2 linked regions of the Pseudosulfitobacter sp. DSM 107133 genome follow. The protein of the gene in region 1 interacts with the protein of each later gene in a pairwise test. Links are inferred from orthologs where the notes say so. Each region holds a gene or a part of one and is shown in the gene's direction. Other genes may lie near its edges. The genes, in order: DSM107133_RS06540 and DSM107133_RS11025.

Region 1 (11,081 bases):
GCCGTTCAACATGATCCTGTTTTCGGCGCTGGCGTTGCTGACCACGGCGGGCGCTGCGGTGGTTTACGGCGAGGCGATTATCAACCCGACAGAGATTGTCGAGCGCACCGACAGCGTGCTGCTCAGCATCATTGCCGCGATCACCTTTTTTGCGGCGACGGTGGGGATCAATCTGGTGGCCAACTTTATCCCGGCGGTGAACGGCATTGCCAACCTTGCGCCCAGCAAGATCAGCTTTCGCATGGCGGGGCTGATCACATCGGGCTTTGCCTTTGTTATCGGTGGCTTCTGGACCAGCTTTATCAGCGAATTCGGCATTGGCGGCTTCGTCAACACGCTGGGCGCGACGCTGGCGCCGATCTACGGGATCATGATTGTTGATTACTATGTGCTGCGCCGTCAGTCGCTGGATGTGGCTGGCCTGTATGACGAGGTGGGGGGGCCTTACCGTTTTGGCAATGGCTGGAACAATCCGGCGCTGGTGGCCTTTGCCATCGCGGCGCTGTTCTCGGTGGCGACGGTCTGGGTGCCGGCACTGGCGGTGCTGTCCGGCTATGCCTGGGTAATCGGGGCGCTGATCGGTGGCATTCTGTATTCGATGCTGGCCAAACGCTGAAATGGCTGCGCACCGCTTTCGGGCGGTGCGCAATGCGCAGGTTACGGGTTGAGCGCGGGCGGCTTTGGCCGCATCCTGTGCGGATGAACCTGCATGATGTTCCCACACAATTCGGCACCCTGTGCCTGACCGAGGACGACGGCGCGATCACCGCGCTGTCGTGGCAGGCGTCAGGGCGCACTGATGATACCGACCTGCTGCGCGAGGCCGCGGCGCAGCTGCGCGCCTATGATGCAGGCGCGCTTGAGCTGTTCGACCTGCCGCTGCGCGTTGCTGGGTCCGGTTTGCAGCAGAAAGTCTGTGCCGCGATGTCTGCGATCCCTTTCGGGTTTACCCGTACTTACGGCGAGATAGCCCGCGACGTTGGCGCATCGGCTCAGGCGGTCGGGCAGGCCTGTGGTGGCAATCCGGTGCCTGTGATTATCCCCTGCCACCGTGTGATGGGGGCCAGGGGGCTGACCGGATTTTCAGGGGCAGGCGGGGTGGAAACCAAAGTGGCGCTGCTGCGCCACGAGGGCGCAGGCGGGTTTCTGATCTGAGGTTCAGCCGTCGGGGCCGTACACGGCCTGTTGCGCAATGCCTGCAAATGTCAGGTACAGCGATGTGACCGCCAGCCCGTAAATGGCCCATGTGTCGGGATGAAAGTTCACCCAGGCGGCCCAGCCTGCAAACACGGTCCACGCCAGCGCCACCGGCAGGCTCAGCTTGCGCCAGCGTTCCGTGCGCACGGGGTGGATGAATTTCAGCGGCAGGAACATCGCCACCGCCAGCACCGTCACCAGCGCCAGCGAGACCCAGAAATTCGGCTGCGTTGCAAAGATCACCAGCACCAGCATGTTCCAGCACCCCGGAAACCCCGAGAACGAGTTGTCCTTGGTCTTCATCCGCGTGTCCGCGAAATACAGAGCCGAGGCAAAGGTGATCAGGATGATCGCCACCCAGCCGGTCCAGCCGTCCATCAGCCCCGATTTGAACAGGGCAAAGGCGGGGATGAACACATAGGTCAGATAGTCGATGATCAGATCCAGCAGCACACCGTCAAATTCGGGGGCGTTGTTCTTGACATCGTATTTACGTGCCAGCGGGCCATCAACGCCGTCAACGGCAAAGGCCACCACCAGCCACAAGAACATCAGATCCCATTTGGCATCAACCGCAGCCAGCATAGCCAGCATGGCAAAGACCGCGCCCGTAGCGGTCAGCAAGTGGACAGAGAGGGCTTTCACATGGCGAGTCATGCAACCGTTGATGGCCCATCGGGCGCGCGGATGCAAAAGGAAATCGGACCAGCAGCACAGATCGGCAAAAGAGATTGCGCAAACAGCCGGATCAGGCCTTTGGATGGGCGCTGTTGTAGACATCCATCAACCGCGCGCTGTCCACTGCGGTATAGGCCTGCGTGGTCGACAGCGAAGCATGGCCCAGCAGTTCCTGAATGCTGCGCAGATCACCGCCTGCGTTCAGCAAATGCGTGGCAAAGCTGTGACGCATGGCGTGGGGTGTGGCCGTGGCAGGCAGGCCCAGCTGCATGCGGGCTGATTCCATCGCCTTCTGGATCGCACGCGGCGCCAGCGCCCCGCCGCGCACGCCGCGAAACAGCGGTTGATCGTCTTGCAGGATATGCGGGCAGGCGGCGATATAGGCGTCGACCGCCTGTTGTGCCGCCGCCACCACGGGCACGATGCGTTCCTTGTTGCCCTTGCCGGTGATGCGCATCACCTGCGGAAGCGGCGCGTCGCCCCCGCGCAGGCTCAACGCCTCGGAAATCCGCAAACCACAGCCCCACAGCAGCGTCAGCACCGCGATGTCGCGCAGGCCAACCCAGGGGGTTGTCGACTGCATCCCGATCGTCTCGACCATGTCATGTGCCGCATCCACCGCCAGCGGGCGCGGCAGCTTGCGGGTGTATTTCGGCGCACGGGTCGACAATACGGCGGTGGGCTCGAACCCTTCGCGCGCTGCCAGCCAGCGATAAAACGACTTCACCGCACTCAGCTTGCGCGCCAGCGAACGTGGCCCGACATCCTCGGACCGCGTGTGTGCCATCCACGCCCGCATGTCGCTGATTGTGATATGCGACAGCGCGCCCAATCCCTGCGGTGATCCCTTGTGATGCGTGATAAAGGCCAGAAAATCGCCCAGGTCCCCCGCATAGGCGGTGATCGTATTGGCGGCAGCCCCCTTGAGGGCACGCTGGTGGTCCAGCCAGGTCTCCAGCGCGTCGCGCGCTGCCGGAGAGATCAGGCTCATGACAGCCAGCGGCGCATGGTGCGTTCAAACACGCCGGTAAAGAATGTCAGCAGATCGGTGCCCTGTTGCGGGCCGAACATATGCGGATCTTCCGCGCCCATCACCAGCAGACCGGGCAGGCGGCCCGCACCAAAGTTCAGCTTCAGGCAGGCCTCGGAGCGGATCCAGTCGCTGTTGTTGCCGTAAATCTCGGCACTTGCGTTCTGCACCTGCCGCAATGTGACCTGACGCACGGGGCCGCCCCGGTTCTGGGTCAGATAGCTGTCGATAAAGCCGGGTTCCGCCACGCTCAGCACATCGCCCAGGCGCTGCACCGCAGGGTCGTTGTCGTTCTGCACGCTTTCCAGCACCAGCTTCACCGCATCCACACGCAAAATCTCGGCCACTTCGCCGCCCAGATCACGCAGGAAAGTTTCAAATTCGATCGGGTCCAGCATCCGCAGAATCGCGCGGTGTACCTGATTGGTGCCCGCCAGATTTTCGTAAGCGGCGGCAATCACGCTGCGGTGGGTGTCTTCCAGCCGGTCCAGCCGTGATTCAAGCCGCTCCATCGCGATGCCACGCAGATCGACGATATTGCCCCCCATACTGCGTTCATTCGCGGCAATCAGGGCGTGCATCATGTCCTTGTCATCAAGGATCACATCGGGACGCGAAATGATCGCTTCACGCAAGGCGTCGTCGATTTTCGGGCTGCTGGTCATGGGCTGCTCATTTTTATTTTGTAGGACCCTAACATGCGAGTTCGGTAAAATCTGCCTTTTTTTGGACAAAATGGCAGGTTTTGGCCGCATGCGGGCGGGTATTGGAGATTTTCCCGTTTATGGGGAATTTTGGTGCAGGTTCCCCCATGTCAGGGAAAAGCACAGCGCCGCCCGATAGATACCGGACGGCGCGCTTGCCGGAGCTGTGGCTTACAGGATTTTCTGGCCGGTTTTCGCCCAGTCTTTCATGAACTGGTCCAGACCGGCGGTGGTCAGCGGGTGTGTTGCCAGCTTTTTGATGACTTCGGGCGGCGCGGTCATCACGTCGGCACCGATGCGGGCGCAATCCTGAACATGGGCCACCGAACGGATCGACGCGGCCAGGATGTTGGTTTCAAAGCCATAGTTGTCATAGATGGTGCGAATGTCTTCGATCAGGTCCATGCCGTCGATGTTGATGTCGTCCAGACGCCCGATGAACGGGCTGATGAACGTGGCACCGGCTTTGGCCGCCAGCAGCGCCTGGTTGGCCGAGAAACACAGGGTCACGTTCACCATCTTGCCTTCGCCCGACAGCACCTTGCAGGCTTTCAGCCCGTCCCATGTGAGGGGCAGTTTGACGGCGATGTTTTCAGCGATTTCCGCCAGTTTGCGGCCTTCGGCGATCATGGCGTCGGCTTCCAGCGCGACCACTTCGGCGCTGACGGGGCCGCTGACCAGATCACAGATTTCCTTGGTCACTTCAAGAATGTCGCGGCCCGATTTCAGGATCAGCGAGGGGTTGGTTGTTACCCCGTCGACCATGCCCAGATCGTTCAGTTCGGCAATGGCGTCGATATCTGCGGTGTCTACAAAAAATTTCATGTCGGTGGCTCCAATGGCAGTTAGGACAATCACAAGCGCGCCCGCCGTCAGTTCGCGATGGTCTTGCTTTGTGTTTGCATGTACCCCAACTGAACACCCGCTGAAACCCACAATTGCCGAGGCCAGACGTGACGCGCCCCGAATTCTACGATGAAGGTGCCCTCGTGGCCGTGTTGACCACGCAGCCGCTCGACCGGTTGCTGGATTACAAGGCACCCGAGGGCGGTTGCATGTTGGGCGCTTTCGTCGAGGTGCCGCTGGGGCCGCGCAAGGTGTTGGGCATTGTCTGGGGACCGGGGCGGGGCGATTGGGACATATCCAAGGTGCGATCGGTCATTCGGGTGCTGGATGCCGCCCCCATGCGCGAGGAAATGCGTACGTTTTTGTTAAGGGCGGCCGAATACACGCTGACACCCATGCCTGCGATGCTGCGGCTGGCCACCCGCGCGCCGGGGCTGGGGGATCCGCCGTCGATGCGCAAGATCTATCGCCGCGGCGAGGGGGAGCCGGACCGCGCCACCGACGCCCGCCGCCGGGTGATGGAGACGCTGGCCGAATATGGTGATCTGTCGTTCACCTTGAAAGAGCTGTCCGAGATGGCGGGGGTCACCTCCTCGGTGGTCAAAGGGTTGGTGAAACAGGGCGTCGTGTCGGAAGAGGACGCACCGCGCGATGTGCCGTTCCGCCGGCTGGACCCGTCGCTGCCCGGCAAGGAGTTGACCGACGATCAGGCCGCAGGCGCCGCGATGCTGGCCCAGGCCGTGCGGTCCGAAACCTATGGCACCACGCTGCTGCGCGGTGTCACCGGATCGGGCAAGACCGAAGTGTACCTTGAGGCCGTCGCGGCCTGTCTGGCCCAAGGGCGGCAGGCGCTGGTGCTGCTGCCCGAGATCGCGTTGACGGCTGAATTCCTGAAACGGGTTCAGGCACGGTTCGGCGCGCGGCCTGCGGAATGGCATTCGGGGGCCACCATGACCGAACGCCGCCGCATCTGGCGGATGGTCGGGCAGGGCGGCGCGCAACTGGTGATCGGGGCGCGGTCGGCGCTGTTCCTGCCCTATCAGAACCTCGGGCTGATTGTGGTCGATGAGGAACACGATACGTCCTACAAGCAGGAAGATGGCGTATTGTACAACGCCCGCGACATGGCGGTGCTGCGCGCGTCGATCTGCGGGGCGCATGTGGTGCTGGCCTCGGCCACGCCCAGTCTGGAAAGCTGGGCCAACGCCGAGGCGGGCAAATACAAACGGCTTGAGCTGACCTCGCGGTTTGGTCCTGCGGTGATGCCGACGATGGGCACGATTGATATGCGCGCGGCGGCCTTGCCTGCGGATCGCTGGGTTTCGCCCGATTTGCAAAAGGCCGTGCAGGCGCGGATTGATGCGGGTGAACAGGCGATGCTGTTCATCAACCGGCGCGGCTATGCGCCGATTACGCTGTGTCGCGCCTGCGGTCACCAGATTGCGTGCGACCACTGCGATGCGCGTATGGTCGAACACCGGTTCCTGAAGCGTCTGATGTGCCACCAGTGCGGCGAGACCAAGCCGATGCCGACGACCTGCCCCAGCTGCGAGGCCGAGGACCGGCTGGCCCCCGTCGGCCCCGGAGTCGAGCGGCTGGGCGAAGAGGCGGCGTTGCTGTGGCCCGATGCGCGGATTGCGACGCTCAGTTCCGATATGTACGGCAGCGCCCGCGCGTTGAAGGCCGAGATTGAAAACATCGCCCAAGGCGGGGCGGACATCGTGATCGGCACGCAGCTTGTGGCCAAGGGGCATAACTTTCCCAACCTGACGCTGGTCGGCGTGATCGACGCCGATCTGGGCTTGCAAGGGTCCGACCTGCGCGCCGCTGAACGCACGTTCCAGCTGATGCGGCAGGTGGCGGGGCGGGCAGGCCGTGCGGACAAGCCGGGCACGGCGTTGTTGCAGACCTATCAGCCCGACCATCCGGTGATCCGCGCCATTCTGGCGGGCGACGAGGAAGGCTTTTGGCGGGCCGAGGCCGCGCAGCGCGAGGCGGCAGGCGTGCCGCCCTATGGGCGCATGGCGGGGATCATCCTGAGCGGGCCGGATGTGGCGGCGGTCTTTGACATTGCCAACCACCTCGCGCGGGCGGACGGGCCGCTGCGGCAGGTGGGGGCACAGGTGTACGGGCCTGCCCCTGCGCCCATTGCCCGGGTGCGCGGGCGGCATCGCGTGCGGATGCTGGTCAAGGCGGACAAGGGTGTGGCCTTGCAGGGGGCGCTGCGCAAATGGGTGCGTCAGGTGCAGATCAAGGGCGACATCCGGCTGGCCATCGATATCGACCCGCAAAGTTTCTACTGACAGGGCGGTTTGGTTGTTCGCTCAAGCGACTGAAATCGCCGCAGAGTTGTACGCATTTTCCGGTTTTTGGTACAATTCTCGCCTCGCCTCGTTCCGGCGAAAGGCGTAATGCAGACCCTATGACAAAAATCGTAAAAATCGGCGATGCCGCCAATATGCCGTTCTGGCGTCGTCCTATCGCGTTGTTGGTTCTGATGGCCATCGCGATGCCGATTGCGTTCAACACATGGTCGGCGCTGCTGAACAACTTTGTCATCGAGGCGGCCAATTTCGACGGTGCGGATATCGGCCTGCTGCATACGATACGCGAAATTCCGGGCTTTCTGGCCATCGGCGTGATCGCCATCATCATCTTTGTGCGCGAACAGGTGCTTGGGCTGGTGTCGCTGGTGCTGCTGGGTGTGGCCACCGCCATAACCGCGCAATTCCCGTCGCTGGGCGGTATCCTGACGCTGACCATGCTCAGTTCGATCGGCTTTCACTATTACGAGACGGTCAACCAGTCGCTGCAACTGCAATGGATCGACAAGGAAAACGCCCCGCGCGTGCTGGGCTGGTTGCTGGCCACGGGTTCGGCGGCAACCTTTGTGGTCTATCTGGTGATCCTGCTGCTGTGGGAGCCACTGAACCTGACCTATAACATCGTCTACATGGCAGGCGGCGGCGTGACGGCGGCCATCGCGATCTTTGCGATGATCGCCTACCCGCAGTTCGAGGCGCCGACCCCCCAGCGCAAACAGTTCATCCTGCGCAAACGCTACTGGCTGTATTACGCGCTGCAATTCATGGCCGGCGCGCGGCGGCAGATCTTTACGGTCTTTGCCGGTTTCATGATGGTTGAAAAGTTCGGCTTCAAGGTTGACGAGCTGACGATGCTGTATCTGATCAACCTGTTGATCAACATGCTGGTGGCCCCGCTGCTGGGACGAGTGGTGCAGCGGTTCGGCGAGCGCAAGACACTGGGATTTGAATACATCGGGCTGGTGATCGTGTTCCTGAGCTATGGCGGCGTTTACTATCTGGGCTGGGGGATTGCCGTGGCGGCGTTTCTTTATGTGGTGGATCATGTGTTCTTTGGTCTGGCGCTCGCGCTGAAAACCTATTTCCAGAAAATCGCGGACCCGGGCGACATCGCCCCCACGGCCGCCGTGGCCTTTACCATCAACCATATTGCCGCCGTGGGGCTGCCCGCGCCGCTGGGGCTGTTGTGGCTGGTGTCACCGGCGGCGGTGTTCTTTCTGGCGGCAGGCATGGCCGCCACATCGCTGATGCTGGCCTTGCTGATCCCGCGCCATCCGGTGCCCGGACACGAAACGGTGCTAACACGCCCCATGCCCGCCGCGGCAGAGTAACGTGGAGGGGCAGGGTCGTTTCATCACCGGCTCGACCATGGGCCATGTGGTGCGGATGACGGCGACCGGTGCCTTTGGCATCACGTTTGTCTTTCTGGTTGATGCGGCCAACCTGCTGTGGCTGTCCCAATGGGGGGCTCCGCAACAGGTGGCGGCCATCGGCTTTGCCTATGCGATACAGTTCTTTTCGGTGTCGATTGGCGTCGGACTGATGATTGCGGCCACGGCGCTGGTATCGCGCAGCATCGGACGCGGCGACCGGATGCTGGCGCGCCAGCAGGCGGGCGCTGCGATGGTGATTGCAGCCTTGGTCCAAGTGGTTGTGGCCACGTTGATCGTCACCTTTCGCATGCACTTGGTCAGCTTTGCCGGAGCCACAGGTGAAACCGCCGATCTGGCCGCGCGCTATCTGGCGTTCACCATCCCGTCACTGGTGCCAATGGCAGTTTCGCTAGTCGGCTCGGGCGTGCTGCGCGCCGAAGGCTATGGCGCCAAGGCCATGTATGTCACGCTGTTTTCCGGCATGGCGCTGATGTTTGTCGACCCTTTGCTGATCTATCATTTTGGTCTGGACGGGGCGGCCGTGGGGTTGGTGCTGTTTCGTATCTGCCTAATGGTGCTGGCGATTTATTACGCAATCCTCCAGACCAAGTTGGTGGCCCGCCCGGATGGCGAGATCATCTTGCGCGTTCTCAAACCATTTGCGTTGATTGCACTGCCCTCGATTGCCACGCAGATGAGCACACCGGCGGGCAACTATTTCCTGACGATGGTGATGGCGCAATTCGGTGACGACGCGGTGGCTGCATGGGCGGTGGTCGGGCGGCTGACCGTGCTGGTGTTCGGTGGCATCTTTGCGCTGTCCGGGGCCATTGGGGGCATCTTCGGGCAGAACTTTGGCGCGGGTCACTATGAACGGCTGCGCAGCACCTATCGCGATGCGCTGGTGTTTTGTGCGATTTACACGCTGGTGGCATGGGGCCTGCTGTGGACGGCGATCCCCTATGTCAGCCAGATGTTCGGCCTGACCGGACAAGGGGCCGAGGTGCTGCGCGCCTTTGCCGGTGTGGGTGTGGGGGCGTTCATGTTTGTGGGTGCGCTGTTCGTGTCCAACGCCGCGTTCAACAATCTGGGGCAGCCGGGGCGGTCCACATTGGTGAACTGGATGAAGGACGGTGTGCTAAGCTGGCCTGCGGCAATGCTACTGGCAGGCAGCTTTGGTGCGGCGGGGGTGATCTATGGTCAGGCGCTTGCAGGCGCGGTGATGGGCGTGCTCGCGGCAAGCTGGGGCTGGCGCTATGTTGCGCGGCTGGGGCCGCAATCGGACATTGACCCCGCGCCGCCGCGCCCCTATCCGAATTTGGACCGCTTTCGGAGACGTTGAAATGCCCACATTCACAGCCCTGACCACATTGACCGGGAAAACCGCAGCCGAGGCGCTGGGCGCCGCGATGGAGCGGCTTGAGCCCGAACCCACCGGCATCGGTGTGTTCGAGGTCGAAGACGGCTCGGGCCTGTGGGAAGTGGGCGGCTATTTCTCGGAACAGCCTGACGCCACCGCGCTGGCACTGCTGGCCACGATGATGGAGGCCAAGCCCTTTGTGATCTCGGAACTGCCCGAAACCGACTGGGTCGCCCATGTGCGCCGCGAGCTGGCACCGGTCGAGGCGGGGCGCTTCTTTGTCTATGGCAGCCACGATGCCGACAAGGTGCCCGCCGACAGCGTGCCGCTGCTGATCGAGGCGGCGATGGCCTTTGGCACCGGACACCACGGCACGACGCTGGGCTGTCTGCGCGCGCTCGACCGGCTGGCGGGCGACGGCTGGAAGGCGGACCGCGTGGCCGACATCGGCTGTGGCACTGCGGTGCTGGCAATGGCCGCAGCGCGGATCTGGCAGGGCGAGGTGATCGCCAGCGACATCGACGAGGTCGCCGTGGACGTGGCCGAGGCCAATCTGGCGGCCAACAACATGGCCGGCGCTGTCAAATGTGTCGAGGCCGCGGGCTTCGACCACCCCGAGCTGCGGGCGCTGGCCCCCTATGACCTGATCTTTGCCAATATCCTGAAAGGTCCGCTTGTCGCGCTGGCCCCCGACATCGCCGCGCATTTGCGCGCCGACGGGGTGGCGATTCTGTCGGGAATCCTGAACGAGCAGGCAGACGACGTTCTGGAGCACTATTTCGCAGCCGGACACAGTCTGGACCATCGCGAGGTGATTGGTGACTGGACGACGCTGACAGTCCGAAAAAGAACGTAGGAAAAGCCGCTTTTTAAACGCATTTGAACGTTTTGCCCAGATTTTGCCACATTTCAGCGGCAAAAGAGAGGGGCAATTCGGTGGGGGCCGAACCGCTAGAGGCTGCCATGGTTGAGACCAAGCAACACTTTGAATCACGTCTGCGTTTTCTGACACGCAAGCACCGCCGTATGGCCAATGGATACACCACCCGTCTGCGCGGTGATGGTCTGATTGTTGTCAAACCCAAGCGTCGCAAGATGCAGTTCCCGCTGAAAGGGGCTGTGCTGCTGTTGATCGGCTTCTTTGCCTTCAAGGCGTTCATGCTGATGTCGTTGGGCGAGCGGACCTATGCCGACCGGCTGGCCGAATTGCAGGGTGGCACGATTATTGAACAGGGGGGCGCATGGGTGATGCAGCCCGACACCGTGACACAGGCGATGGCGACCTTTGCCGCCACCAAATTGCGTTGATCTGTTTTTGTACCGTTAAAGAGTTTTAGTGCGTTAACGAGTTTCGTGTTGTTTACGAGTGCAGGCCGCTGCGACATCTGTCGGGGCGGCCTTTTTGTATCCGGTGGCAATTCTGTGCTGGTGGTCACGCCAACCGACACCCCCGGGCATCGGTTACAGCAGACATGCCGCTTGGGCGGGGTCACGACATTGCTGCCACAGGCAAAACCGCATGCGTTTTGGCACTTTGCTCAAGGCGCGCTTTTTCGGGCGCTCACGACG
Region 2 (11,061 bases), 920 kb from region 1 along the record:
CCAGATATACGACTGCTGGCAAGTGGTCACCGCACGCCCCGATGCGGCCGATCTGGCCCGTGCGCCACATCTGCTTTACGGGCATGTGGCCTTTGACCAGAGCTATTCCGCCGGTCACTGGCTGCGCGAGGTCGCACCGCTGCTGTCGGGGCCACAGCGGCCGATCATCGTGGGCGGCACGGGGCTGTATTTCACGGCGCTGACCAAGGGGCTGGCCGAAATTCCCGCCACACCCGACGCAGTGCGCACATCAGGCGATGCGATTCCCCTGCCCGAGCTGTTGGCCGCGCTTGATCCCGAAACCACGGCGCGGATCGACACCAACAACCGCGCGCGGGTGCAACGCGCATGGGAGGTGCAACAGGCCACGGGCCGGGGTCTGGCCGCTTGGCACGATGACACGCCGCCCCCGCTGCTGCCTGACGGGGCCGCCACCTGCATCGCGCTGAGCAGCCCGCCAGACTGGCTGAACGCGCGCATTGCCCGGCGGTTCGACATGATGCTGGCAGGCGGCGCGCTGGACGAAATCGCCGCCATGGGCACCCGTTATGACCCCGCCCTGCCCAGTTGCCGCGCGATCGGCGTGCCCGAACTGATGGCCCATGCGCGCGGCGATATCACGCTGGAGGCCGCCCGCGACGCCGCGGTGATTGCCACGCGCCAATACGCCAAGCGCCAGCGGACCTGGCAACGCTCGAAAATGGCCCGCTGGCAGTGGGTTGATCCATCGACAGACGTGTTCTGATTTCATTTCCGCCATATTTCTGCCGTATATCTGGGGATGAACGCCAATATTATTGCGATTTTAAAACAATGCCCTATAGATAGGGCCATGACCCTAGGCGCCATCCGCATCAGCACAATCACCCCTGCCGGGGGCGCACATGACTGGCGCTGGACGCTGGCGCACGACGTGCCTGACCACCTGCTGATCTGGACCACACGCGGACAGGGTCGTTTGCTGCTGCACGGCACCCGGCGTGGTGTCGGTGCGCACAATGCAATCTTTGTACCCGCGGGCGATTTGTTTGCGCTTGATCTCAGCCGTCAAAGCATCGGACTGATTGCCACCATTCCCGTGGGCACCGAAGTGCGCCTGCCCCAGACCCCGCGCCAGTTGCGCCTGCGTGACTCCGGCCCGATTTCCGAACTGACCGCACTGCTGGACGCAGCCCAACGCGAGGCGGCGGCACAGCGCAGCCTGACACAGGATGCACTGGACGGATATATGGCGCTGGTCTCGGTCTGGCTGCGACGCCAGATGGCCCTGGACGACCACCTGCCGAAGAAGCCGAATGGTGCGGCGCGCCTGTCTGCGCGGTTCTGCGAGCGGGTTGCGCGGCATCATGCCAACGGCATGTCCGTCGCAGAACATGCCGAAGAACTGGGCGTAACCGGCACCCATCTTGCCCGCGCCTGCAAGGCTGCAACCGGTCACACGGCTGCCGAGTTGCTGGGCCAGCGTATCCTGCACGCGGCCCGCTGCGCCCTGGTCGACACCACCGTGCCGATGCAGGATATCGCCCGCCACCTTGGCTTTGGCAGTGCGGCCTATTTCACCCGCTACATCCAGACACAGACGGGCAAAACACCCAGCCAGTTGCGCAAATCCGCCACTTTGCGCAGCGCCTGACGGACAGCCGACCACCGCGCAGCGCCAGAAAACGTGAACCGAAATGTCGGTTTTTGCGCGGAAATACGTCGCATTCGAAACATCCCGAGCGAAACCATTTGTTGACGTCTCGCTCTGTATATTGCCTGATAGAGCAACAGAATTGCAACGCGCCCGCTGCGCACCACGTCAAGCGCAAGACTGACCGTCGGTTCGAAACCGATATGCCGTCAGGGCCACGAAACAGGGAAGCTATCGCGCCGCCCATCCGGCGCACCCGGTCGCAAGGACCACTTCAACATCAAAACGGCCAAGCCAAAAGGCAGGTCAATTTCACCAGCGGGTTCTTCCCGTATCAGCCTACCAACAGGGGCATACATGGGACTATTTATACTCAGACGTCTGGGCGTGATGATCGTCACGGCCTTGTGCCTGACCTTTATCGTGTTCTTTCTGACCAATCTTTACCCGAACCTGGAAAAACTGGCCAAGACCCAAGGCAACTTTCGCATGTCGGACGAAGCCGTGGCCAGCTATCTGGGCAAACGCGGGTATCTGGACCCGATGCCGGTCAAATTCGGCCGATGGCTGGGCGTTGTCCCCGGCTGGGTGACCGAAGCGCCCGATGGCACGGTGACGGGCCGCTGTTTCGGCCCCGACACCCCGCCCGAAGACCGCGCCACCTATTGCGGCGTGTTGCAGGGCAATTGGGGGCAATCGACAGTGTTCAAGGACGATGTCGGCGGTATCGTCCGTGAACGGCTGGGCCTGACGGGCAAGTTGATGGGATTTGTGCTGCTGGTCATGGTGCCCTCTTCCCTGCTGATCGGGGTGCTTGCGGGGATGCGCGAAGGGTCACCGCTGGACCGGACGCTGTCGACCTTCTCGATCGCCACCACGGCCACGCCGGAATATGTGTCGGGGGTGATCTTCATTGCGGTGTTTTCTTCCTCTGCCTTTGGCCTCAAGTGGTTCAAGGGCTCGGCCACCTCGGCCATGGAAAACGCAACCTTCGAGAATTTCACCCTGCCGGTGCTGACCATCGCGCTGTATGGGATGGGCTATATCGCCCGCATGACGCGCGCGTCGATGACCGAGGTGATGACCGCGCAATACATTCGCACCGCACGGCTCAAAGGTGTCAGCTTTCGCAACATCGTCCTCAAACACGCCCTGCGCAACGCGCTGATCGCGCCGTTTACCGTGATCATGCTGCAAATCCCGTGGCTGCTGAACGGCGTTGTGATTGTCGAAACCCTGTTCAATTACAAAGGCTTTGGCTGGGTTCTGGTGCAGGCGGCAGGCAACAACGACATCGAGCTGCTGTTGGCGGTCTCGGTTGTGTCGGTGATCGTAGTGCTCTTGACGCAGCTGATCTCGGACATCGGCTATGTCATCCTCAACCCGCGCATCCGCATTTCATAAGGGAGGTCTGACTCATGGAACCATTGACATGGACAGGCGCCCTGAGCGGTCTGAACGTTGTTTTCTATCTTTCCATCGTTGCGCTTGCGGTTTCGATTTTGGCCAGCATCGCCGTGTCGATGTTCGCGCGCGACACAGGGCCGCTGGGCGTCAACTCTGACGGCACACTGATGGCCCCGACCGGACTGGTCGGGCTGAGTGCAAAGGCCCTGCGCTACAGCTTTTTCGCATTGGTGGCGCTGGTGCTGGTCTATGTGGTCGGCGGCGTCGTATTGGGCACGCGTGCGGGAATCATCGGCGGGCTGTCACGCAACATGCTGCCCGTGTGGATCGCATTGATCGTGCTGTTTGTGGTGTCGATCACCTTCAAACGCAAGCTGGGGCTGTATGGTAAGCTGTTCGACAGCACCATCGGCATGATTGGCTTTGGGCTGGTCATGTTCTGGGTGTTCACCGGCATCATGGGCGGCGCGTTCGACATGCTGATCACCCATGATCCGCTGAGCCAGTTTTCGGGCATGAAGAACAAACTGCCCGGCACCCCCCTGCGCGGCGCCGAGGCAGACGATTACCAATGGTTCCTGCTGGGCGGTGACAATCTGGCGCGCGATGTGTTCTCGCGGCTGGTCAAAGGCGCGTGGATCGTCGTCAAGATCGCGCCGATGGCAACGCTGTTCGCCTTCATGGTGGGCATCACGCTTGGCCTGCCTGCGGGCTATTACAGCGGACGGCTGGACACCTTCCTGTCGTTTCTGGCCAACCTGATCCTGGCCTTTCCGGTGATCCTGCTGTTTTATCTGCTGGTCACGCCGGAGATCGTCGAAACCGGCATTCCCAATTACATGGCTGCGGTGCTGTTCTTCTTTCCCATCGTGTTCTGCGCGGTGCTGCTGAACGCGCGCTATTACACGCAACCTTCGGTCCGCACCCCGCTGCTGATCGTGGTGCTGGGAGGATTGCTGTGGGCCTATCTGTCGCTGATTTCAAACAACGGGGCGATTGTGGCCAATGACAGCTACCGCATTCCGGGCCTGCCTGCGATGCTGGACTGGATCGACATGGACGGCGGGCTGCTGACCGTGTTTGTGGCGGTGGTCTTTGTCAACGCGCCCACGGTGTTCCGTATTGTGCGGGGCCTGGCGCTGGACATCAAGACGCGCGATTATGTGGCCGCTGCGCAGACCCGTGGCGAGGGTCCGTGGTACATCATGCTGTGGGAAATCCTGCCCAACGCGCGCGGGCCGCTGATTGTCGATTTCTGCCTGCGCATTGGCTACACCACTATCCTGCTGGGCACGCTTGGCTTCTTTGGTCTGGGGCTGGAGAGCGAAAGCCCTGACTGGGGGACCACCATCAACTCGGGCCGGCGGCTGTTGTCGCTGTATCCGCATGCGGCGATGGTGCCGGCCTTTGCGCTGATGACGCTGGTGCTGGGGCTGAACCTGTTGGCGGATGGTCTGCGCGAGGAATCCTTGCGCGACTGACAAGGGGGCGCGTTCGGGGGCGCTGCCCCCGGACCCCCGGGATATTTAGTGCCAAAAGAAGCCCAAGAGAGGCGCTGCGGCAAGGGAGAACGACAATGGTCAAAGACGCATATGACGGCCCCATTCTGGAGATCGACAAACTGTCGATTTCGTTTTTCACACGGCTGCGGGAAATCCCTGCGGTGATGGATTTTTCGGTCAGCGTGCAACCGGGCGAGGCCGTGGGGCTGGTGGGCGAAAGCGGTTGTGGCAAGTCGACGGTGGCGCTGGGGGTGATGCAGGATCTGGGCGTGAACGGGCGCGTTGTCGGCGGGTCGATCAAGTTCAAGGGGCGCGATCTGGGGGCGATGACGCAGGACGAACTGCGCGCGATCCGCGGCTCGGAAATCGCAATGATCTATCAGGAGCCGATGGCCTCGCTGAACCCGGCGATGAAGATCGGCAAACAGCTGATGGAAGTGCCGATGATCCATGCCGATATGTGTGAGGCAGATGCCTATGCCCGCGCCTTGCAAGTGGTGACGGATGTAAAGCTGCCCGATCCCAAGCGGATTCTGGACGCCTATCCGCACCAGCTGTCGGGCGGGCAACAGCAGCGCATCGTCATTGCCATGGCGCTGATGTCCGAACCTTCGCTGCTGATCCTGGACGAACCGACCACGGCGCTGGACGTCACGGTCGAGGCTGCCGTGGTAGAACTGGTCAAGGATCTGGGCAAGAAATACGGCACCTCGATGCTGTTCATCAGCCACAATCTTGGGCTGGTTCTGGAAACCTGCGACCGCATCTGCGTGATGTATTCGGGCGAGGCGGTCGAACGCGGCAGTATCGAAGATGTCTTTGACGAGATGCAGCACCCCTATACGCAGGCTTTGTTCCGCTCGATCCCACTGCCCGGCGCGGACAAGAACGCGCGCCCCCTGATCGCCATTCCCGGCAACTTTCCCCTGCCCCACGAGCGGCCACGGGGCTGCAACTTTGGCCCGCGCTGCGACTATTTCGAGGCGGGCCGCTGCGATCAGGGTGACATCCAGATGTTCCCCGTGCCCGGTGACGACGTGCACAACACCCGCTGTCTGCGCTTTCAGGAGATTGACTGGCAGGCCCCGCTGGCACTGGCCGAGGTCAAGCAGAAAGGCGAGATCGGTGATGTGGTTCTGAGGATGGACAACCTCAAGAAATACTACGAAGTGGCCGCCAATGCCCTGTTTGGCGGCGGCGCCACCAAAGTGGTCAAGGCCAATGAGACGCTGAGCTTTGAGGCACGCGAATCCGAGACATTGGCGATTGTGGGCGAAAGCGGTTGTGGCAAGTCGACCTTTGCCAAGGTGCTGATGGGGCTGGAGACCGCGACCGAGGGCACGATTACCCTGGGGAACCGCGAAATACAGGACATTCCGATTGAAAAGCGCGACACGCAAACGGTGGCTGACGTGCAGATGGTGTTTCAGAACCCGTTCGACACGCTGAACCCGTCGATGACCGTGGGCCGCCAGATCATCCGCGCGCTGGAGATTTTCAAGATCGGCAAGAACGAAGCCGAGCGGCGCCAGCGGATGCTGGAACTGCTGGATCTGGTGAAACTGCCGCGTGAATTTGCAGGCCGGATGCCGCGACAACTGTCGGGCGGGCAAAAGCAACGGGTCGGCATTGCCCGCGCCTTTGCCGGTGATGCGCGGATCGTGGTGGCGGATGAGCCCGTCTCGGCACTGGATGTGTCGGTGCAGGCGGCGGTGACCGATCTGCTGATGGAAATCCAGCGCGAACATAAGACCACATTGCTGTTCATCAGCCACGATCTGAGCATCGTGCGCTATCTGTCAGACCGTGTGATGGTGATGTATCTGGGCCATGTGGTTGAACTGGGCACCACCGATCAGGTGTTTGCCCCCCCCTATCACCCTTATACCGAAGCGCTTCTGTCAGCGGTGCCGATTGCCGACACCAAGGTGCGCAAGAAACACATCGTGCTGGAAGGTGACATTCCGTCGGCAATGAACCCGCCGCCGGGCTGTCCGTTCCAGACGCGCTGTCGCTGGAAAAGCCAGGTGCCGGGCAATCTGTGCGAAACCGAGGTGCCCCCGCTGCGCGATATGGCAACGGGACATCAGGTGAAATGCCATCTGAGCGCAGAGAAATTTGCCGAAATGGAGCCGGTGATCGAGATCGCTGCCGAATAGGGGACATCAGGGCCACGGCCCACGCCGCGCCCCTGATAGACAGATACAGCCGGTTACTTGGAACTGTCCGAGCGCAGCGTATCGGGGATGTTATTGACGACGTCGTCAACCAAGGCTGCAATCATCGCCTGATAAAAATCCGCGCGGTCGGGGGCGACATAAATCACGCCATCATGGGGCATGTCGGCCGTCTTGGCCATAATATGCACCGGAACCGTGTCTTCATTGATCTCGGCATTGGCGTCTGTGTAGTTGATCGTCGCGACCAGTTCGTTGAACTCGGCGCTGTCTGGCAGCACGGAATCGCCATCCAGCAACACGCCTTTGATCTCAACTTTGATGGCAGGATCACCCGCGTCACCGGTCAGTTCGATACGCTCGGCGATCATGCGCATCACGTCCTCTTCGATCTGGGGATAATATTGCATCGCGTTGGCGTCGACGTGCTCATTAAGATCCGCATTGACGGTCACTTCGGAAATGGGAGATGCGGCGAAAGCTCCCAACGGCAACACTGCGATGGCCGTGGCAGCGGCCAGCTTTGCAAAAGTCGTTTTCATTGTCTTGCTCCTTCGGTGGCCGTGATGGCCCGCGATATGCATGACAACTTGGCTTAGGGTGTCGTTGTTCCTTCGGCCATGGCCAAGCCGGGACCGAGGGCGCGACAAACAGGCGGAAACCCGCCCGAAAATCTGAATCCAATAGGTATTTCTTCAAATCAGCCTGAAATCAGCTGCCCCAGATAACCTTGACGTAATTCTGGGTTTCTTTGTAGGGCGGCACGCCTTTGTGGCGTTTCACGGCCTCGGGGCCCGCGTTATAGGCCGCCAGCGCCAGACGCCAGCTGCCGAACGTGCGGTACTGCTGGCTGAGATAGCGCGCGCCACCTTCCAGATTTTCGTGCGGATCGCTGGGATCGACGCGCAAACGGCGTGCTGTGGCGGGCATCAGCTGTGCCAGCCCCAGGGCTCCCTTGTGCGATTTGGCACGCGGATTCCAGCCGGATTCCTGCTGGATCAGCCGCAGGAACAAATCTTCGGGCACGCCATGTCGACGCGCGGCTTCGCGCGCGGCGACCAGATAAACACCTTTGTACTTGCCGCTATAGGCCGGGTTCACGTCCCATTTGGTTGGTGTGTTCACCTTGGGTGGCTGCAATTTGACCGAGGCCGTGTATTGCTGCGACGCGCGCGAATCCAACACTTTCAACTGCGATCCGAACAGCTTGCTGCGACTGCGCGACGAAAATACGTCGGCATGGGCTGCCCCTGCCATGGTCGCACCGATCACCAGCGCTGAAATCATTGCGCGCATAACTTTCCGCCCCCGAGATACCGAGCCCGCACGGCTCTGATTTTACCCATTACGACACTATACAAAAATCGACGCTTTGGGCCACCCCTTTGGTTCGGATAACCATTAGCCTTGTGTTTACCATGTTCCGACCAATCTGTAGGTTGTCACGACCGTTCGGGAATCGCCCGCGCGGGTACGAATGAGTGAGAGGACAACATGGCTGGCTCAGTTAATAAAGTGATCCTAATCGGCAATCTGGGCCGCGATCCCGAAGTGCGCAGTTTCCAGAATGGCGGCAAGGTGTGCAACCTGCGCATCGCCACCTCAGAAACATGGAAAGACCGTAACACCGGCGAACGCAAAGAGCGCACCGAATGGCATTCGGTTGCAATCTTCAGCGAAGGTCTGGTGCGCGTGGCCGAGCAGTACCTGAAAAAGGGCTCGAAAGTGTATATCGAAGGCCAGTTGCAGACCCGCAAATGGCAGGACCAGTCCGGTCAGGACCGCTATTCGACCGAGGTCGTTCTGCAAGGGTTCGGCAGCACGCTGACCATGCTGGATGGTCCCGGCGGCGGCGGTGGCGGCGGTGGGAACTATGGCGGCGGTGGCGGCTCCAGCTATGACAGCGGCCCGTCGGATGATCGTTATGGTGGGCCGTCGTCGGGTGGTGGCAATGCGCCGACGCCTTCGCGTGATCTGGACGACGAAATCCCGTTCTAAGCTTTTGGTTCTGCGCGCCGCTCAGCCGTCGCGCAGAACCTCCAGAACCGTCTGCGCCGGAACATCCGACGTGACAAAGGCATCACCGATGCCGCGCGCCAGCACAAAGCGCAGCTGGCCATCCACCACCTTCTTGTCCTGCCCCATCAGCGCGAGCAACGCTTGTGGCCCCGGCAATGCGCCGTCGATGTCGGCCAGATTGGTCTTCATGCCCATGTCGCGCAGATGCGCGCGGACGCGACTTGGATCTTCCTGACTGCACAGGCCCAGGCGCGCCGACAGTTCAAAAGCCATCGCACAGCCCACCGCAACACCTTCGCCGTGCAGCAGGCGGCTGGAATAACCCGTGGCAGATTCCAGTGCGTGGCCAAAGGTATGGCCAAGATTCAGGAGGGCACGGTCGCCCTGTTCGGTTTCGTCGCGCACGACGATGTCGGCTTTCATCTGCACCGAGCGGCGCACCGCCTCGATGCGCGCGCGCACGTCACCTGCGGCCAATGCCGGCCCCTGCCCTTCAAGCCACTCAAAAAATGCAGCATCGCCCAGCAAGCCGTATTTCACGACCTCGCCGTAGCCAGACAGAAAATCGCGCGGTTGCAGCGTGCCCAACAGGTCAACATCGGCCAGCACCAGGCTGGGCTGGTGGAACGCGCCGATCAGGTTCTTGCCATGCCGGGAGTTAATTCCCGTCTTGCCGCCCACCGAACTGTCGACCTGTGCCAGCAGCGACGTGGGCATTTGCACAAAGCGCACCCCGCGCCGCAGGATCGCGGCGGCAAAGCCGACCAGATCGCCAATCACGCCGCCCCCCAGGGCCACGACGATATCGCCGCGCTCGACCTTTTGATCCAGCAGCCAGTCAACGCAACTCATCAGATGTGGCCAGCTTTTGGTGGCTTCGCCCGCAGGCAGGGACATGGCAGCGCAGTCGATGCCATGGCCGCGCAGCCCGTCCTGCAAGGCCCCAAGGTGCAGCCCCGCCACGGTTTCGTCCGAAATCACCACAACCCGCGCGCGTTTCAGCAAAGGTGCGATATGGGTGCCTGCGTCGCCCAGCAGTCCGGTGCCGATCAACACGTCATAGGCGCGCCCCGGCAAGTCGACATGTACAGTTTCAAGCATCCAGTTTCTCCAGAACATCAGGCCGCGTCAACAGCGCCGCAATCACCCGTTCCGCCATCTCTTCAATGCTGTACGAGGGTTTGGAGGGCACATGAAGATCGGCCAGTTTGTAGATCGGCACGCGCGCTTCATACAGTTCGGTCAGCCTGCCCTTGGGGTCAGCACTGCGCAGCAACGGGCGCGTGTCCTTGTAACGGACACGATGCCACAACAGCGAAAGGTCAGCGTTCAGCCACACTGATACGCCGCGTTGTGAAATGTTCTGGCGGTTTTCAGCGCTCAGGAACGCGCCGCCACCGGTCGACAGAATCCCGTGGGAATTGTCCAGCAGGCGCGAGATCACTTGCGTTTCCTTGACCCGAAAGAACGGCTCGCCGTCGCGTTCAAAGATTTCGGGAACGGTCATGTTTGCCGCGGTTTCGATTTCGTGATCGCTGTCGATAAAGGGCACGCCCAGTTTTGCCGCCAGCACCTTGCCCACTGCGGTTTTTCCTGCGCCCATCATTCCGACCATGACAACGGTCTTGTGCAGTGCAAATTGCACAGAATCTGACGAACTGTCTGACGTTGATTGCTGAATTTCGCTCATATTCCGTTGAATGACGTGATATTGCAGAAAAGGCCATATATAAGTTGGTCAAAATCAAAAGACCCGGGGCAGGCAAATTTATGGGACGACTGATCAAATACTTGATATATCTAATTATTCTGGGACTTATCGGCTTGGTGGTCTATGCCTATGCCGGCCCGTTTTTCGGCGCGGACTTTGACCCGCCGCAAAACGAAGTACGCGTGCCCGTGACCCTCGATGCCGATTAAGGTTAGCGCAATTTGGCTGGGTCTTCTGATGGGCGCGGTTTCGCCTATCGGCACGGCTTTGGCACAAGAGGCACCCCTGTCGGTGATCGACTGGCTGGACCGAAACGCGCCAACACCTGCCGTTCAGACCCGCCCGATAACCAGCGAACCCGCCGTTGCGCCCAGCGGCAATGTGCCCGCAATCACGGTTGCGCCGCTGGATGGTCCGGCAGCGCGGCGTGTGGGACTGGCCCCTGCGTCGATCACCGGCCTGCCCGATACGCTGTGGACAGGCTCGGACGGTTTCGAGCTGGCCGAGGCGATACGCGCCACCAAATCCATTCGCCTGCCCGCCGCCCAGTCGCTGTTTTACACGCTGCTGCTGGCCGAGGCGCTGCCGCCATCGGTGCATGACGAGGCTTTT

Evidence for each region.
Region 2: the proteins of DSM107133_RS06540 (region 1) and DSM107133_RS11025 interact in binary tests that used the Escherichia coli proteins (3 or more experiments, as listed by UniProt). The link is inferred for Pseudosulfitobacter sp. DSM 107133 from one-to-one orthologs.

What each region holds. Positions count from the first base shown.
Region 1 is NZ_CP085154.1:1,314,526-1,325,606, forward strand. What follows is about bases 4,226-7,160. They hold DSM107133_RS06540 (primosomal protein N'), read left to right. Parts: upstream 4,226-4,562; coding sequence 4,563-6,758; downstream 6,759-7,160. Other genes in these bases: fsa (fructose-6-phosphate aldolase), read right to left, coding at 4,226-4,434; DSM107133_RS06545 (MFS transporter), read left to right, coding at 6,878-7,160. In the rest of the region: DSM107133_RS06510 (NCS1 family nucleobase:cation symporter-1), read left to right, coding at 1-616; DSM107133_RS06515 (methylated-DNA--[protein]-cysteine S-methyltransferase), read left to right, coding at 700-1,155; DSM107133_RS06520 (CDP-alcohol phosphatidyltransferase family protein), read right to left, coding at 1,159-1,854; DSM107133_RS06525 (tyrosine recombinase XerC), read right to left, coding at 1,946-2,866; DSM107133_RS06530 (DUF484 family protein), read right to left, coding at 2,863-3,570; more of fsa, read right to left, coding at 3,781-4,225; more of DSM107133_RS06545, read left to right, coding at 7,161-8,110; DSM107133_RS06550 (MATE family efflux transporter), read left to right, coding at 8,112-9,494; DSM107133_RS06555 (50S ribosomal protein L11 methyltransferase), read left to right, coding at 9,496-10,368; DSM107133_RS06560 (hypothetical protein), read left to right, coding at 10,476-10,820; DSM107133_RS06565 (methyltransferase domain-containing protein), read right to left, coding at 11,051-11,081.
Region 2 is NZ_CP085154.1:2,234,984-2,246,044, forward strand. Bases 7,051-9,965 are described here. They hold DSM107133_RS11025 (single-stranded DNA-binding protein), read left to right. Parts: upstream 7,051-8,213; coding sequence 8,214-8,717; downstream 8,718-9,965. Other genes in these bases: DSM107133_RS11015 (hypothetical protein), read right to left, coding at 7,051-7,261; DSM107133_RS11020 (transglycosylase SLT domain-containing protein), read right to left, coding at 7,431-8,015; aroB (3-dehydroquinate synthase), read right to left, coding at 8,739-9,839; DSM107133_RS11035 (shikimate kinase), read right to left, coding at 9,832-9,965. Outside these bases: tRNA (adenosine(37)-N6)-dimethylallyltransferase MiaA, read left to right, coding at 1-745; DSM107133_RS10995 (AraC family transcriptional regulator), read left to right, coding at 833-1,633; DSM107133_RS11000 (ABC transporter permease), read left to right, coding at 1,991-3,037; DSM107133_RS11005 (ABC transporter permease), read left to right, coding at 3,052-4,521; DSM107133_RS11010 (ABC transporter ATP-binding protein), read left to right, coding at 4,617-6,701; more of DSM107133_RS11015, read right to left, coding at 6,755-7,050; more of DSM107133_RS11035, read right to left, coding at 9,966-10,428; DSM107133_RS11040 (hypothetical protein), read left to right, coding at 10,509-10,658; DSM107133_RS11045 (hypothetical protein), read left to right, coding at 10,687-11,061. UniProt on the Escherichia coli protein: Plays an important role in DNA replication, recombination and repair. Binds to ssDNA and to an array of partner proteins to recruit them to their sites of action during DNA metabolism. Acts as a sliding platform that migrates on DNA via reptation.